One region of the Martelella mediterranea DSM 17316 genome, then DNA from elsewhere that is predicted to be linked to it. Evidence: predicted binding sites of a transcription regulator. Region 1 holds the regulator's gene; each other region holds the start of a gene.
What was found. Region 1 encodes PhoB, which activates phosphate uptake and scavenging genes when phosphate is short. Its sites were predicted from a motif close to TGTCATNNANCTGTCAT; they were not measured.
Positions count from the first base shown of each region.

Region 2: the regulator PhoB is predicted to act here: its motif matches at 2,533-2,549, upstream of Mame_RS05315 (DUF1045 domain-containing protein).
Region 3: the regulator PhoB is predicted to act here: its motif matches at 2,443-2,459, upstream of Mame_RS17350 (esterase-like activity of phytase family protein).
Region 4: the regulator PhoB is predicted to act here: its motif matches at 1,612-1,628, upstream of olsB (l-ornithine N(alpha)-acyltransferase).

Region 1 covers NZ_CP020330.1:867,839-871,385, forward strand. Annotated here, with positions in the region: gene pstB (phosphate ABC transporter ATP-binding protein PstB) at 1-470, shown strand, start outside; gene phoU (phosphate signaling complex protein PhoU) at 483-1,202, shown strand; gene phoB (phosphate regulon transcriptional regulator PhoB) at 1,225-1,908, shown strand; gene Mame_RS03960 (flavin-containing monooxygenase) at 2,014-3,547, opposite strand, start outside.
Region 2 covers NZ_CP020330.1:1,159,935-1,163,481, reverse strand. Annotated here, with positions in the region: gene Mame_RS05335 (ABC transporter permease) at 1-528, shown strand, start outside; gene Mame_RS05330 (hypothetical protein) at 546-749, opposite strand; gene Mame_RS05325 (Bax inhibitor-1/YccA family protein) at 1,026-1,781, shown strand; gene Mame_RS05320 (GNAT family N-acetyltransferase) at 1,904-2,437, shown strand; gene Mame_RS05315 (DUF1045 domain-containing protein) at 2,569-3,324, shown strand; gene Mame_RS05310 (alpha-D-ribose 1-methylphosphonate 5-triphosphate diphosphatase) at 3,321-3,547, shown strand, end outside.
Region 3 covers NZ_CP020330.1:3,734,193-3,737,739, forward strand. Annotated here, with positions in the region: gene tpiA (triose-phosphate isomerase) at 1-73, opposite strand, end outside; gene parE (DNA topoisomerase IV subunit B) at 353-2,404, shown strand; gene Mame_RS17350 (esterase-like activity of phytase family protein) at 2,519-3,547, shown strand, end outside.
Region 4 covers NZ_CP020330.1:4,210,229-4,213,775, forward strand. Annotated here, with positions in the region: gene mutS (DNA mismatch repair protein MutS) at 1-337, opposite strand, end outside; gene olsB (l-ornithine N(alpha)-acyltransferase) at 696-1,559, opposite strand; gene lspA (signal peptidase II) at 1,849-2,337, opposite strand; gene Mame_RS19630 (TrmH family RNA methyltransferase) at 2,334-3,191, opposite strand; gene Mame_RS19635 (RsmD family RNA methyltransferase) at 3,188-3,547, opposite strand, start outside.

The DNA of each region.
Region 1 (3,547 bases):
TTCCGAAATCGATCTACGAGAACGTCGCCTACGGCCCGCGCATCCACGGCCTTGCCCGTCATCGTTCGGATTTCGACCGGATCGTGGAGACCAGCCTGCAGAAGGCGGGCCTCTTCAACGAGGTCAAGGACCGCCTGCAGGAACCCGGCACCAGCCTTTCCGGCGGCCAGCAGCAGCGGCTTTGCATCGCGCGCGCCATCGCCGTCAGCCCGGAAGTGATCCTGATGGACGAGCCGTGCTCGGCGCTCGACCCGATCGCGACCGCCCGCGTGGAAGAGCTGATCAGCGAATTAAAGCAGAACTACACCATCGTGATGGTGACCCATTCGATGCAGCAGGCCGCGCGCGTGTCAGAGCGCACGGCGATGTTCCATCTCGGCTACATGGTCGAGGAGGACGACACCGACACGATTTTCACCAATCCCGCGGACCAGCGCACCCAGGACTACATTATGGGCAGGTTCGGTTAAGGAGACGCACAGATGGCACACTCGCATATCATATCGGCCTTCGACGAGGAGCTGAAATATCTCCAGCGCCGGATTTCCGAAATGGGCGGCATGGCGGAAGAGATGGTCTCGCAATCCGTCGTGGCGCTGGTCAACACCGATACCGAACTCGCCGAGAAGGTGATCGCCGAGGATCTGGCGCTGGACGAGGCCGAGCGCGAGGTCGGCGAAAAGGCGATCGTCACCATCGCGCGGCGCCAGCCGGTGGCGGCGGACCTGCGTGAAATCATGGGTGCGATCCGCATCGCCGCCGACCTCGAGCGCGTTGGCGACATGGCCAAGAACACCGCCAAGCGGGTGATCTCGGTGCAGGGCACCGGGGTTCCGCGCAAGCTCGCCCACGGCATCGAGCACCTGTCGGAACTGGCGCTGCTGCAGCTCAAGGAAGTGCTCGACGCCTACACCTCGCGCCAGGCCGACAAGGCCAATTCGATCCGCGAGCGCGACGAGGAGATCGACGCGATCTACACCTCGCTGTTCCGCGAGCTTTTGACCTACATGATGGAGGATCCGCGCAATATCACCACCTGCACGCATCTTCTGTTCTGCGCCAAGAACATCGAGCGCATCGGCGACCACGCCACCAATATTGCTGAAATGATCTACTACATCGCCACCGGCTCGCAGCCACAGGGAGAACGCCCGAAGGACGACATGTCGCCCTCGGTCGGCTCCGGCGAGAGCAAGTCCTGAAACCATTTGACAGAGGCACGAGATGGTTCCGAAGATTGCAGTTGTCGAAGATGAAGAAGCGCTGAGCGTCCTGCTGCGCTACAACCTTGAATCGGAAGGCTATGAAGTCGAGACGATCGCGCGCGGCGACGAGGCCGAACTCAGGCTGCAGGAGCGGGTGCCGGACCTCCTGCTGCTCGACTGGATGTTGCCGGGCGTTTCCGGCATCGAGCTTTGCCGCAGGCTCCGGATGCGGCCCGAGACCGAGCGTCTGCCGATCATCATGCTGACGGCGCGCGGCGAGGAAAGCGAGCGGGTGCGCGGTCTTGCGATCGGCGCCGACGATTATGTCGTCAAGCCGTTCTCGACCCCGGAACTGATGGCCCGCGTCAGGGCGATCCTGCGGCGCGCCCGGCCGGAAGTGCTTTCCAGCGTGCTCAAATGCGGCGATATCGAGCTTGACCGCGAGACCCACCGCGTTCACCGCAAGGCCAAGGAAGTCCGCCTCGGGCCGACCGAGTTCCGGCTGCTCGAATTCCTGATGACCTCGCCCGGCCGGGTGTTCTCCCGCTCCCAGCTTCTCGACGGTGTGTGGGGCCACGACATCTATGTCGACGAACGCACCGTCGACGTCCATGTCGGGCGTCTCAGAAAGGCCCTCAACTTCTCGCAAATGCCCGACGTGATCCGCACCGTGCGCGGCGCCGGCTATTCGATGGAGGTGTGAGGGGCCGCATGGCCCCGCCAATCTCCGCCCTTGAGGGCGGAGATTGCGCGCCGGAGCGTCCATTGTACCGAAGTCCGGGCGATCCCGTGTTTTCGGCGACCGGGATCAGCGGACTTCGAAACCGCGGTAATTGTCGTCGCGGATGGCGTTCATTTCGGTCATGTAATTGCCCATGCCGCCCATGTACCACATCGAGGTTCTGGGCTTGCCGGGAATGTTGGCGCCGTTGATCCAGCTGTCCGTCACTTCGAACAGCGTGCCGGCCATGCCTTCTTGGCACACCCGCACCCAGTCGTCCTGGGCCTCTCTCGTGGTCTCGATGATGCTGTTGCCTTGTTCGGCCTTCTCGATCAGGTCGCACAGGAAGTCGACCTGCCATTCATGCACCAGCGGCTGGCTGGTGAACGGGCTGAAGGGTCCGAATACCATCAGAAGGTTCGGGAAATCGGCGATGGACATGCCGGCATAGGCGCGCGGACCGTTCTTCCAGGCATCCTTCAGCCGTACGCCGTTGCGCCCGATCGTGTCGATCTTCAGATAGTTGCCGGTCATCGCGTCGAAGCCGGTCGCCATGATCACCACGTCGAGTTCCAGCTCCTTGCCGCCGACGATCAGCCCGTTTTCGGTGTATCGCTCGATCGGCTCCGCCTTGACGTCGTGGAGGGTGACATTGTCGCGATTATAGGTCTCGTAGTAATTGTCGGCGGCCAGCGGACGCTTGGCGTAATAGTCGCGTGGGGTCAGTTTGCGGGCGACTTCGGGGTCGGTGACGATGGCGTCGATCTTCGACTTGATGAAGTCGGTCGCCGTCTTGTTGGCCTCTGCGGTCACCGGAATATCGGAGAAGGTTTCGAGCAGGAAGCTGAAGCCATTGCCTTTTTTCCAGGCCTTTTCGTAAACGCGTTTGCGCTCTTCATTGTCGACCTCAAGCGCGGAAACGGTGCTTTCGTCAAAGCCGAAAACCGCCGCCGTGCTCAGCGCCCAGTCGCGGAAGCCGTGCGGATCGGCCTTGATCTTCTCGCGCGTTTCGGCCGGGAAGGGGCCGATGCCGAGCGGCACCACCCATTGCGCGGTGCGCTGTAACACATGCAGATGGCCGACCTTGTCGGCGAGCGCGGTGATGATCTGGATGCCGGTCGAGCCGGTTCCGACCACGCCGACGCGCTTGCCCTGAAGGTCGGGCGCGTTGTCCGGCCATTTCGAGGCGAGTAGCACCTCGCCCTTGAACTTGTCCTGATCCGGGAATTGCGGGGCATAGGAGGAGGAGAGAAGCCCCACGGCCTCGATCACATATTTTGCCTTCACCGTATCGCCGGCCGTGGTGGTCAGGAGCCAGCGGCCCTCGTCCTCTTTCCATTCGGCGCTGGCGATGCGGGTGTTGAAATGGATCGAGCGCTTCAGGTCGTGCTTGTCGGCGACCGCGTTCAGATAGTTCAGCACTTCAGGCTGCTTGGCATAGCGCTCCGACCATTCCCAGTTCTGGAACATGTCGAGGTCGAAGGAATAGGTGTAGACGGTCGATTCGGTGTCGACCCGGCAGCCCGGATAGCGGTTCCAGTACCATGTGCCGCCAACGCCGCCGGCGTCATCGAAGGCTTCGGCCTTCATGCCGAGCACGTTGCGCGTCTTGTGCAGCGCG
Region 2 (3,547 bases), 290 kb from region 1:
TGGCTCGCCACCCTCACCGATCCGGACTCCGACACTGCCACGAACGCCGAAATCCTGGGCGCCGTCACCCGCGCCTTTCCGACCGTCACCACAATCGAAGTGAAAGCGGCGCTGGAGATTGCCGGCGATCTCGTCAGCCAGCTTGCGACCGCGATCCGGGCGGCCGCCGCGATCGCGCTGATTGCCTCGGTGCTGGTGCTTTCCGGCGCGCTGGCCGCCGGCAATCGACGGCGCGGCCATGATGCGGTGGTGATGAAAACGCTGGGCGCGACCCGCCCGGCGCTGATCCGGGCCTTCGTCTATGAATATCTGCTGCTGGGGCTTGCGACGGGCGTCTTCGCGCTCGCCGCCGGTTCGGCCGCGGCGTGGTATGCGCTGACGAAGATCATGATGCTGCCCTTCGCCCTGCTGCCGGCGGTGGCGCTGGCGACCGTGCTCGGCGCGGTGATCGTCACCGTCGCCATCGGCCTCGCCGGCACCTGGCATCTCCTCGGCCAGAAGCCCGCGCTCTATCTGCGCGAGCTTTGAAGGTCCTTCAGGCGGGACTATTTGTCGCGGCGCAGCGCGTCCATCAGTTCGGCGTTGCGGCGGTCGGCCCAGTAGTTCTGGACGGCGAACAGGGCCCAGAGCGCGGCGACCGGCCAGCCGATCAGGGTGATCTGCAATATCAGGCAGATAACGCCGGAAAACGGTTTGCCGATGGTGAAAAACGAAAGCCACGGCAGAATGACGGCGATGAAATAGCGCATGAATATCCTCTTTTCTTGCGGTCGGCATTATTGCCGGATGTAGGGGCTTTGCAGGAGAAATGGTGCTTCCGATTGCTGTTTTGCAGGCCGCCGGCGCGTTTCTTACGAAAAATTGAGGATTTGCCGACGGATTCCAAACGGATATGCCTTGTATCGCGTTGCCATTCCCCTCATATTATCGTCAGGCTTGCTGGAGCCCCCCAGCGGCGCCTGGGCTGTCGCCCTGCTGCGACGCCCGACACCGTGAACAACGAGGGGCTTTTTTAGAGGAACTCAATGGCTGATCTTCGCAACTATCAGAATCACGCGCAGGCGGGAGCCCAGGCGAGTGCTGCAATCGATCAGGGACTGCGCGCCTACATGCTGCGCGTCTACAATCTCATGGCTCTCGGCCTCGTGATCACCGGCATCGCGGCTTACGGAATCTTCACGGCCTCGGTATCGGGCGATGCCAGCGGCCAGGTTCAGCTTACCCAGTTCGGTCAGGTCATGTACGCCTCGCCGCTGAAGTGGCTGGTCATGTTCGCACCGCTGATCGCCTTCTTTTTCCTGGCGTTCCGCATCAACAAGATGAGCGTTGCCGCGGCCCAGACGGCGTTCTGGGTCTATGCCGCGCTGACCGGCATTTCGCTGTCGACGATCTTCCTGGTTTATACCGGCCAGAGCGTCGTCCAGACCTTCTTCATCACCGCCGCTTCGTTCGGCGCGCTGTCGCTTTACGGCTACACCACCAAGCGTGATCTGTCGGCGATGGGCTCGTTCATGGTCATCGGCCTGTTCGGCGTGATCATCGCCATGATCGTCAACATCTTCCTGCAGTCGAGCGCGCTCGGCTTCGCGATCTCGGTTCTCGGCGTGCTGATCTTCGCCGGCCTGACCGCTTGGGACACGCAGAAGATCAAGGAAATGTACTATGAAGGCGACGGCCATGAAGTGGCTGGCCGCAAGGCGGTGATGGGCGCGCTGACGCTCTACCTCGACTTCATCAACATGTTCCTGTTCATGCTGCGCCTGCTCGGCAACCGCAACTGATCCGGACGATGATGGAACACTGATCGAGGCGGCTTTCGGGCCGCCTTTTTCGTGCCCGCTTCCCTGCGGGCCGAAAGCGGATTATCGTTCCCGTTACCTTTCCACCTGCCCCGACCCGGACCATGACCGTCACCCTCCGCCCCGCCTCGCCCGCCGATCTTTCCGCGATCACCGAAATCTATGCCGAATGCGTGCTGAACGGGGTGGCGAGCTATGAGCTGGAGCCGCCGAGCCGGGAGGAAATGGAAGCGCGGATGGCCGCGATCACCGCCGCCGGCTACCCCTATCTCGCCGCCGTCGAGGGTGACCGCATCATCGGCTATGCCTACGCCAACGCCTTCCGCACCCGTCCGGCCTATCGCTGGCTGGTCGAAAATTCGGTCTATCTTTCTCCGGAAGCGCGCGGCAAGGGCGTGGGCAAAAGCCTGCTTTCGCAATTGGTAACGGAATGCGAGACGCGCGGATTCCGCCAGATGGTCGCCGTCATCGGCGGGGCCAGCCCGGCTTCGATCGCGCTCCATACGGCGCTTGGCTTCACCGAGTCCGGCCGGCTGACGGGAACCGGCTTCAAGCACGGAAAATGGCTCGACACCGTATTCATGCAGCGCCCGCTCGGCGAGGGAAACCGGAGCGACCCGCTGCCGCTGTCGCTTTGACCGCCTGCCGCAGCACCGCCGACGGAACCAACGGCTCGGGCCGCGCATTGAAGAAGACGGGACGCCTTGCAAAGACGGACGAATCCCTGCACTTTCCTCATCCTCCCTTCATTTCGGGCAAGGAAAACGATTTGCGCTACGCCATCTATTTCACTCCCGCCATCGACCATCCCCTGACGATTGCCGCCAGCCGCTGGCTCGGCTACGACGCCTTTGCCGGCGAGGAACGGCCGTTTCCAGACAGTATCGCGCTCGCCGCCGGCCGGATGAGCGCCGTAACCGCGGCCGCCGCCCGCTATGGCTTCCACGCCACGCTGAAGGCACCGTTCCGGCTTGCCGACAATGCCACGCCGGCAGCGCTGGAGGCCGCCTTTGACGTGTTCTGCCGCAAGCACAGTCCATTCGACACACCCGAATTGAAGCTCGGCAAGCTCGGCAAGTTCCACGCCCTCGTTCCGGCTGGAGAAAGTCAGATGCTGCAGGATTTCGCAGCCGATGTCGTGCGCTATTTCGAGCCGATGCGCGCGCCGCTCGCCAACGAGGAGATCGCGCGGCGCAAGCCGGAGGAACTGAGCGAAGCGGAACGCGACAATCTGGAGCGCTGGGGCTATCCTTACGTCTTCGATGATTTCCGCTTCCACATGACGCTGACGGGACCGGTGACGGGAACCGACATGCACGTGATCGAGACCGCCATCGAGGATTATTTCGCGCCCTTCGTCGGCAAGCCGCTTGAAATTTCCGGCATCGCGCTGTTCATGGAGGAGCGGCGCGGCGCACCCTTCGTGATCCGCCGCTGGCAGCCGCTGACGGGCGGCCAAACCACGCTTTTCGGGACCGAAGAGACAGGTACGAGCGAGACTGGGGCCGGAGAAACCGAGGAATGAGCGCCGAAACCGTTTTCACCAATGCGCGGATCGTGCTTGAGGACGAGATCGTGCATGGCGCGCTCATGGTGCGCGACGGCGAAATCGCCGACATCTCGGAACACCCGACCCGCCATGGCGACGACATGGAGGGGGATTACCTGATCCCCGGCCTGATCGAGCTTCATACCGATCATCTCGAAGGCCATTATGCGCCACGCCCCGGCGTGCGCTGGGACAAGAT
Region 3 (3,547 bases), 1.8 Mb from region 1:
TCTGAGCCAGCGAGTCGCGGGTTCCGTTCATCTTCCAGTTACCGGCGACCATGGGGCGTATTGCGGCAGTCATCTTCGTCTTTCTCCCATTCATTGCTTCAAGGCCGGCCCGGCCGGCAAAGGTTTTCCCTTGTCGTCCGTTTTGCGCGCGCCGTCAAAGGGCGTTTTGCCGCCCGCAGTTTGACAGAAGGCCCGATCAAGGCTTTATAGGGCGCATCACACTATCCACACCCTTATAGCGAGAATCTGGCGCGGCATCGCTTCGCGACCAAAACTTTGCCAGAATAGCAGGGTGATTCGCCGCAACGCGTCGATTATGGCGCAAACCGATCTTTACAGGCTGCCCGACCCTATGGACAACAGCAAAGACCTCTTCGCCGATCTTGGCGGCAGCAAGGCCGAAACCGATACCACGCAGCCCGAGCGCGCCAGCGCCAGCAAGCCGAGGAAATCCGCGCCCGCTTCGGTGGAAAACGCCGACTATGGCGCATCCTCGATCCGCGTACTCGAAGGGCTGGAGCCGGTGCGCATGCGCCCTGGCATGTATATCGGCGGCACCGATGAAAAGGCGCTGCATCATCTGTTTGCGGAAGTCATCGACAACTCGATGGACGAGGCGGTCGCCGGCCATGCCGATTTCATCGACGTCCATCTCGACGCCGAGGGGTTCCTGACGGTTACCGACAACGGTCGTGGCATTCCGGTGGAAAACCATCCGCAGGTGCCCGGTAAGTCGACGCTTGAAGTGATCATGACCAAGCTCCATGCCGGCGGCAAGTTCGACGGCAAGGCCTATGAGACCTCCGGCGGCCTGCACGGCGTCGGCGTCTCGGTGGTCAACGCGCTGTCCGATCTGCTGGAGGTCGAGATCGCCCGCGACCGGCGGCTCTACCGGCTTTCCTTCTCGCGCGGCGTGCCGCAGGGCGAGCTTGAGGATTGCGGCCCGACCCAGAACCGGCGCGGCACCAAGATCCGGTTTCATCCCGATGCCGAAATCTTCGGGCCGCGCGCGAAGTTCGATCCGGCCCGTATCTTCCGGATGTCGCGCTCCAAGGCTTACCTGTTCGGCGGCGTCAAGATCCGCTGGTCCTGCGACCCCTCGCTGGTCGAAGGCAAGGAGGACCTGCCGGAAAAGGCCGAGTTCCATTTCCCCGGCGGGCTGAAGGACTACCTCGCCGCCACCATCGGCAAGGACTTCACCGTCACCCGCGAGATTTTCGCCGGCAAGAACGAGAAGACCGGCGGCCACGGCGCTGTCGAATGGGCGGTGGCCTGGTATGGCGGCGACCCGAATGTCCACTCCTACTGTAACACCATCCCGACGCCCGAGGGCGGCACGCACGAGGCCGGCCTGCGCCAAGCGCTGATGCGCGGGCTGAAGAACTATGCCGAGATGATCGGCAACAAGCGCGGCGCGCAGATCACCACGGACGACGTGATGATTTCGGCCGTCGGCATGCTCTCCGTCTTCATCCGCGAGCCGGAATTCGTCGGCCAGACCAAGGACAGGCTGGCGACCGTCGAGGCGCAGAGGATCGTCGAAAACGCACTGCGCGATCCCTTCGACCTTTATCTCTCCGCCAATCCGGCGGAAGCGGAAAAGCTGCTCGACTGGGTGGTCGAACGCTCCGAGGAGCGGTTGCGCCGGCGCAAGGAGCGTGAGGTCAACCGCAAGACCGCGGTCAAGAAACTGCGCCTGCCCGGCAAGCTTGCCGACTGTTCGCAGAACACGGCGGCTGGCGCGGAGCTGTTTCTGGTCGAGGGCGATTCGGCCGGCGGCTCCGCCAAGCAGGCGCGCAACCGTGCCAATCAGGCGATCCTGCCGCTTCGGGGCAAGATCCTGAATGTGGCGAGCGCCGGGCGCGACAAGTTTTCGTCCAACCAGTTGCTTGCCGACCTGATCCAGGCGCTTGGCTGCGGCACGCGGACGAAATACCGCGAGGAAGACCTGCGCTACGAACGCATCGTGATCATGACCGATGCGGACGTCGACGGCGCGCACATCGCCTCGCTGCTGATCACCTTCTTCTATACCGAGATGCCGGAGTTGATCCGGCAGGGCCACCTCTATCTGGCAGTGCCCCCGCTCTACAAGCTTTCCCAGGGCGGCAAGACCGCCTATGCCCGCGATGACGCCCATCGCGAAGAGCTGATGAAGACCATGTTTTCAGGTCGCGGCAAGGTCGAGATCAGCCGCTTCAAGGGGCTTGGCGAAATGCTGCCGGCCCAGCTCAAGGAAACCACGATGGACCCGAAGAAGCGCACGCTTCTGCGCGTCGATATCGATGAGATCGATTTCGAAGGCACCAAGGCCGCCGTGGAGGACCTGATGGGCACCAAGGCGGAAGCCCGTTTCCGCTTCATCCAGGAAAACGCGGCGTTTGCGGAGAATCTGGATATCTGACGAGGAGCGCCGGCCCGGAGACGTTTTCACGGGGCCGGTGTCATACGGCTGATAACGAGCGAGGGCACTACCTCAATGACGGTCAACTCCCGCCGTCTCACACGAGGTGCTGCCATGAAATCCCTGCTTTCCGCCACTGCCCTTATCGCCGTGCTCGCCGCCGGCGCCCACGCCGCCGAGATCGGCGAGACAATTGCCGTCGACTGCCCCATCAACGACTGCGATGCCCCCGTCAGCCTGACATTCGCCGGTGAATTCGCCATCGATACCGGCACCATGGTCGACGGCGTCGAGTTCGGCGGGATTTCCGGGATCGATTGCGATGCCGCAACCGGCCGTTACGTCGCGATCTCCGACGACCGTTCCCAGAAGGCCCCCGCCCGATTCTACGAACTCGACATCCGCTCCAGCGCCGACGGCATCGAAGATGTCTCCGTTGTGCGGACCGTTACGCTGAAGGACGAGGACGGATCGCCCTTCGCGGAGAAGACGGTCGACCCGGAGCAGATCCGCCTGTTCGGCGACAATCTGATCTGGTCGAGCGAGGGCGACGGCAAGGCGATGATCGCGCCGTTCGTGCGCATCACATCGACCGATGGCGATTTCGTGCGCGCGTTCACCCTGCCGGAAGGCTTTGCGCCGAGCGAGGACCATGCCACCGGCATCCGCAACAACAATGCCTTCGAGAGCATTGCTGTGCTGCCCGAAGGCGATGTGCTGGTGGCCAATGAGGCAGCGCTCTATCAGGACGGCCCCGCCTCATCTCTGACCACGGCGAGCCCTTCCCGGATCGTGCGCTACGATGCCGAAACCGGCGAGCCGATGGCGCAGTATATCTACATGATCGACCCGATTCCCCACGCGCCGGTCGATGGCGGCGCATGGAACGACAACGGCCTCTCCGACATGATGCCGCTCGACGACACCCGTCTTCTGGTTTCCGAGCGCAGCTTCGCCGAAAACCGCGGCTTCACCATCCGGATCTTCATGATCGATCTCGACGGCGCGACCGATGTTTCGGCCATCGCGTCGCTTGCCGACAGCGAGGAAACCATCGTGCCGGTCGCCAAGACCCAGATCCTCGATCTCGGCGCCATCGGCCTTGCGCCGGACAATATCGAGGCAATGACGATCGGCCGGTCG
Region 4 (3,547 bases), 1.3 Mb from region 1:
CCTCGGCAGGATCCTCGGTCTGCTCGCAGACGGCGACCCGGAAGCCAAGGCCGATGAGCTTCTGCAGGTAGTCGTCGGCGGCATGGACCGGCACACCGCACATCGGAATGTCGCGGCCGAGATGCTGGCCACGCTTGGTGAGCGTGATCGACAGCGCGCGGGCCGCCTCGACGGCGTCATCGAAGAACAGCTCGTAGAAATCGCCCATCCGGTAGAACAGCAGGAGATCGGGGTTTGCGGCCTTGATCTCGATATACTGCTCCATCATCGGCGTTGCCGATGCCCGGCTTTCCTCGGAGATCAGTTCTTCGGTCGGGATACGATTATCGTCTGCCACGGCGCACGCTCGATATGAAGGGAATTGCCCTCTTCATCTGTCACGAATTTTTACGGCTCGAAAGTGTCGGTCGCAAGAAAGCTGGGCAAAACGTAAATGGCTGAGGTTGGTTGAAAGCGGCCCGACGTATTCCTGCTGAAAGTTCAGCCGATTTCTGGGTGTATGTTGCCGCCGGGGCTTGGCAGCCCACAATCTCTCCCCTTGAGGGAGAGATGCCCCGACAGGGGCAGAGAGGGGTGAACCCTATCGGCAAATTCGGAGCTTGCGGCTTATGCCCATACCCCTCTCTGTCGCTTTCGCGACATCTCCCCCTCAAGGGGGGAGATTGATGGGGGCTATGCGGCGCGCTCCGAAAAACTCAGCTCGCGAACCGTCCGGCGTCGGCGCCGTAATAATTCAGGTAGCGATCCGAGATCGAGCTGATGGGCAGCACGATCAGCACGTCGGTGGTGTTGAAGGCGTGATCGATGACCGCGCCTTCGCCGACCATCGCGCCGAGGCGCAGATAGCCCTTGATCAGCGGCGGCAGGCCGGTGAGCGCGCGCCGACCCGAGGCTTCCTCAGCCGGCATCAGGTTCATGTCGACCGCCAGTTCGGGACGGGCGGCAACCGCCCAGTCGCCGGTGGCGCGGGCATTGTGGTGCAGGAACGAAAGCGCCATGGCGTGGTCCGCGGGATCGGTGCCATGGAAGGAGGCGCAACCGAACATCACGCCGATATCGTGTTTCAGCGCATAGGCCCAGTTGCCCTGCCAGAGCAGTTCCACGGTGCGCTTGCTGCGGTAATCCGGCAGCACGCAGGACCGGCCAAGTTCCATGAACCGCACTTCGGGATGGCGGGCGACGAGATCGGCGGTCTGGAACTCGGAATCGGAATAAAACCCGCCGTGCTCCATCGCCACTTCGTGGCGCAGCAGGCGGTAGGTGCCGACGATCTGGTCTTCGGGCTCGCCCTCGATCTTGTGGTCGACGACCAGAAGATGGTCGCAGATATCGTCCCAGCGGTCGAAATCGCGCTTGGCGCGCATCGCCGCTTCCGGCAAACGCGCCTGCATTTCCTCCACGAAAACGCGGTAACGGATGGATTGAGCGGCGTCGATCTCCGCCGCGGTTTCCGCAATCCGGGTCTCCAGACTGCCGATGCGGCCGAGCACGTTGTTACCGGCCACCGCGATCGAAGCGTCTGCTGGGACCGATGGTTGCAGAAGATCAAGGACTTCCATCGTCATCGCACGTTCCGGATCATTTGTCTTGGGTGTCATAAAGCACTTTACTGCGACAGGTTCGTGACAGCCGCATCCCGTAATCTGAGGGCAGAAGAAGGTCTGACGCAAGACCTCCGCGCGCCGTTTCCGTGCTATCCGGGCAACGGCCCGATTGGGAGAAACTGTAATACAAGGCGTGAGCGAGGTCCAGCCGCTTTTGACGAAACGCCAATCACCAGGCGACGCCAGAGGACCTTTCAACTCATTGAATGCCAAGGTTTTCCGCTAATATACCCGCCGCTGCCCCTCAGGCCTTGTCCTTGCCCGATCCGTTCAACAGGAACTCCTGGATGAAGATCATGACGGCGCCGATGGTGATGTAGCTGTCGGCGAGATTGAAGATCGGAAACGTCCAGTCGCCGACATGGAAGCGGATATAGTCGACGACGTGGCCATAGATGAAATGATCGAGAATGTTTCCGAGCGCGCCCGAAACCACCAGCGCGAAGCCGATCAGCGCGAACACCTGCCCCGGCGCGGTGCGGCGCCAGAGATAGATCACGACGGCCACGATCGCCAGCCGCATCGCGACCAGCGCCCAGCCATTGGTGTCCGACAGCAGCGAAAAGGCGATCCCCGGATTGTAGGTCTTGAACAGGCCGAGGAAGGGCAGCACGTCATAGGTCCGGTGCAGCGGCAGATAGACCTCGACCGCGAACTTGATCGCAGCGTCGATGAGAACGGCGATCACGATGAACAGGACTGCGGGGCCAGGACGGGAAAGCGGCGAGGTCATCGGCCGGGCTCCTCAAGAGACAGAAGGTGGCGGCGGGCTTCATAGAGCATCACCGCGGTGGCGACCGCCAGATTGAGCGAATCGGCCCTGCCCTGCTGCGGTATGCGCGCGAGCCGGCCCGCGCCCTCGGCAAGTTCGGGCGGCAGGCCCTGCTGCTCATTGCCCATCAGCAGCACGATCGGCTTCTTGGTGTAATCGATGGTGCGGTAATCGACGGAGCCGGCCAGATGGGTGGCGACGATTTCCGCGCCGCTTTTCTTCGCCCAGTCCAGAAACGCCTTCGGCTCGGCGCGCGAGACCGGCAGCGCGAAGACAGAGCCCATCGTCGCCCGCACCGTTTCCAGCGAGAACGGATCGGTGGTCTCGCCGACAAGAATGATGCCCGACGCGCCGGCGGCATCCGCGGTACGGATGATCGTGCCGAGATTGCCCGGATCGCGCACCCGGTCGAGCGCGATATAGGTCTCGTTCTTCTGCGGCGCGATCTCGGCAAGCGGGCGGTAATGGCTCTCAAAAACGCCGGCGACCATCTGCGGATTGTCGCGCCGCGTGATCGCACCGAGCACCTTCTCGGAGACCTCGAGCACCAGACCGCCGGAGGCAACCGTCTTGGCGGCGGCCTTTTCCACCGGCGGCTTGCCCTTGGCGGCCTTGGCGTAGATCAACGTGCGGATCGTCCAGCCGAGCTCAAGCGCGTCGATGATCAGCTTCAGGCCCTCGGCCAGAAACGTGCCGCTTTCCTCGCGGTGCTTCTTCTGGCTGAGCGCCCTGATATCCTTGATGATCGGATTGGAGAGGCTGGTGACCTCCTTGACCGTGCCGACGCGCGGGGCGCGTTCCTTCTCGAAGCTCATTGTGGCAACCACCGCGCATAAAGGGATGTGGAGAGCGCCCTGCCCGGCTCGGTCCCGGAAAGCCCGCCCTCGCGGATGACGAGTTCGCCCGATTCGACCACGCCGCCAAAGCCGCGCATGGTTTCCATCATCAGTTCATGGACGGAGTAGAAGCTGGCGCGGATCGAATAGGCGGTCAGCACCAGGCCGAGTGCATCGGGCTTCAGGATCGCGCGGCAGAGATCGAGCATGCGTGGCAGATGTTCGAACAACTGCCAGACCTCGCCATTGGGCCCCCGCCCGAATTTCGGCGGGTCGGTGAGGATGATGTCGTAGTGGTTGCCGCGCCGCTCCTCGCGCTCGATGAACTTCATCGC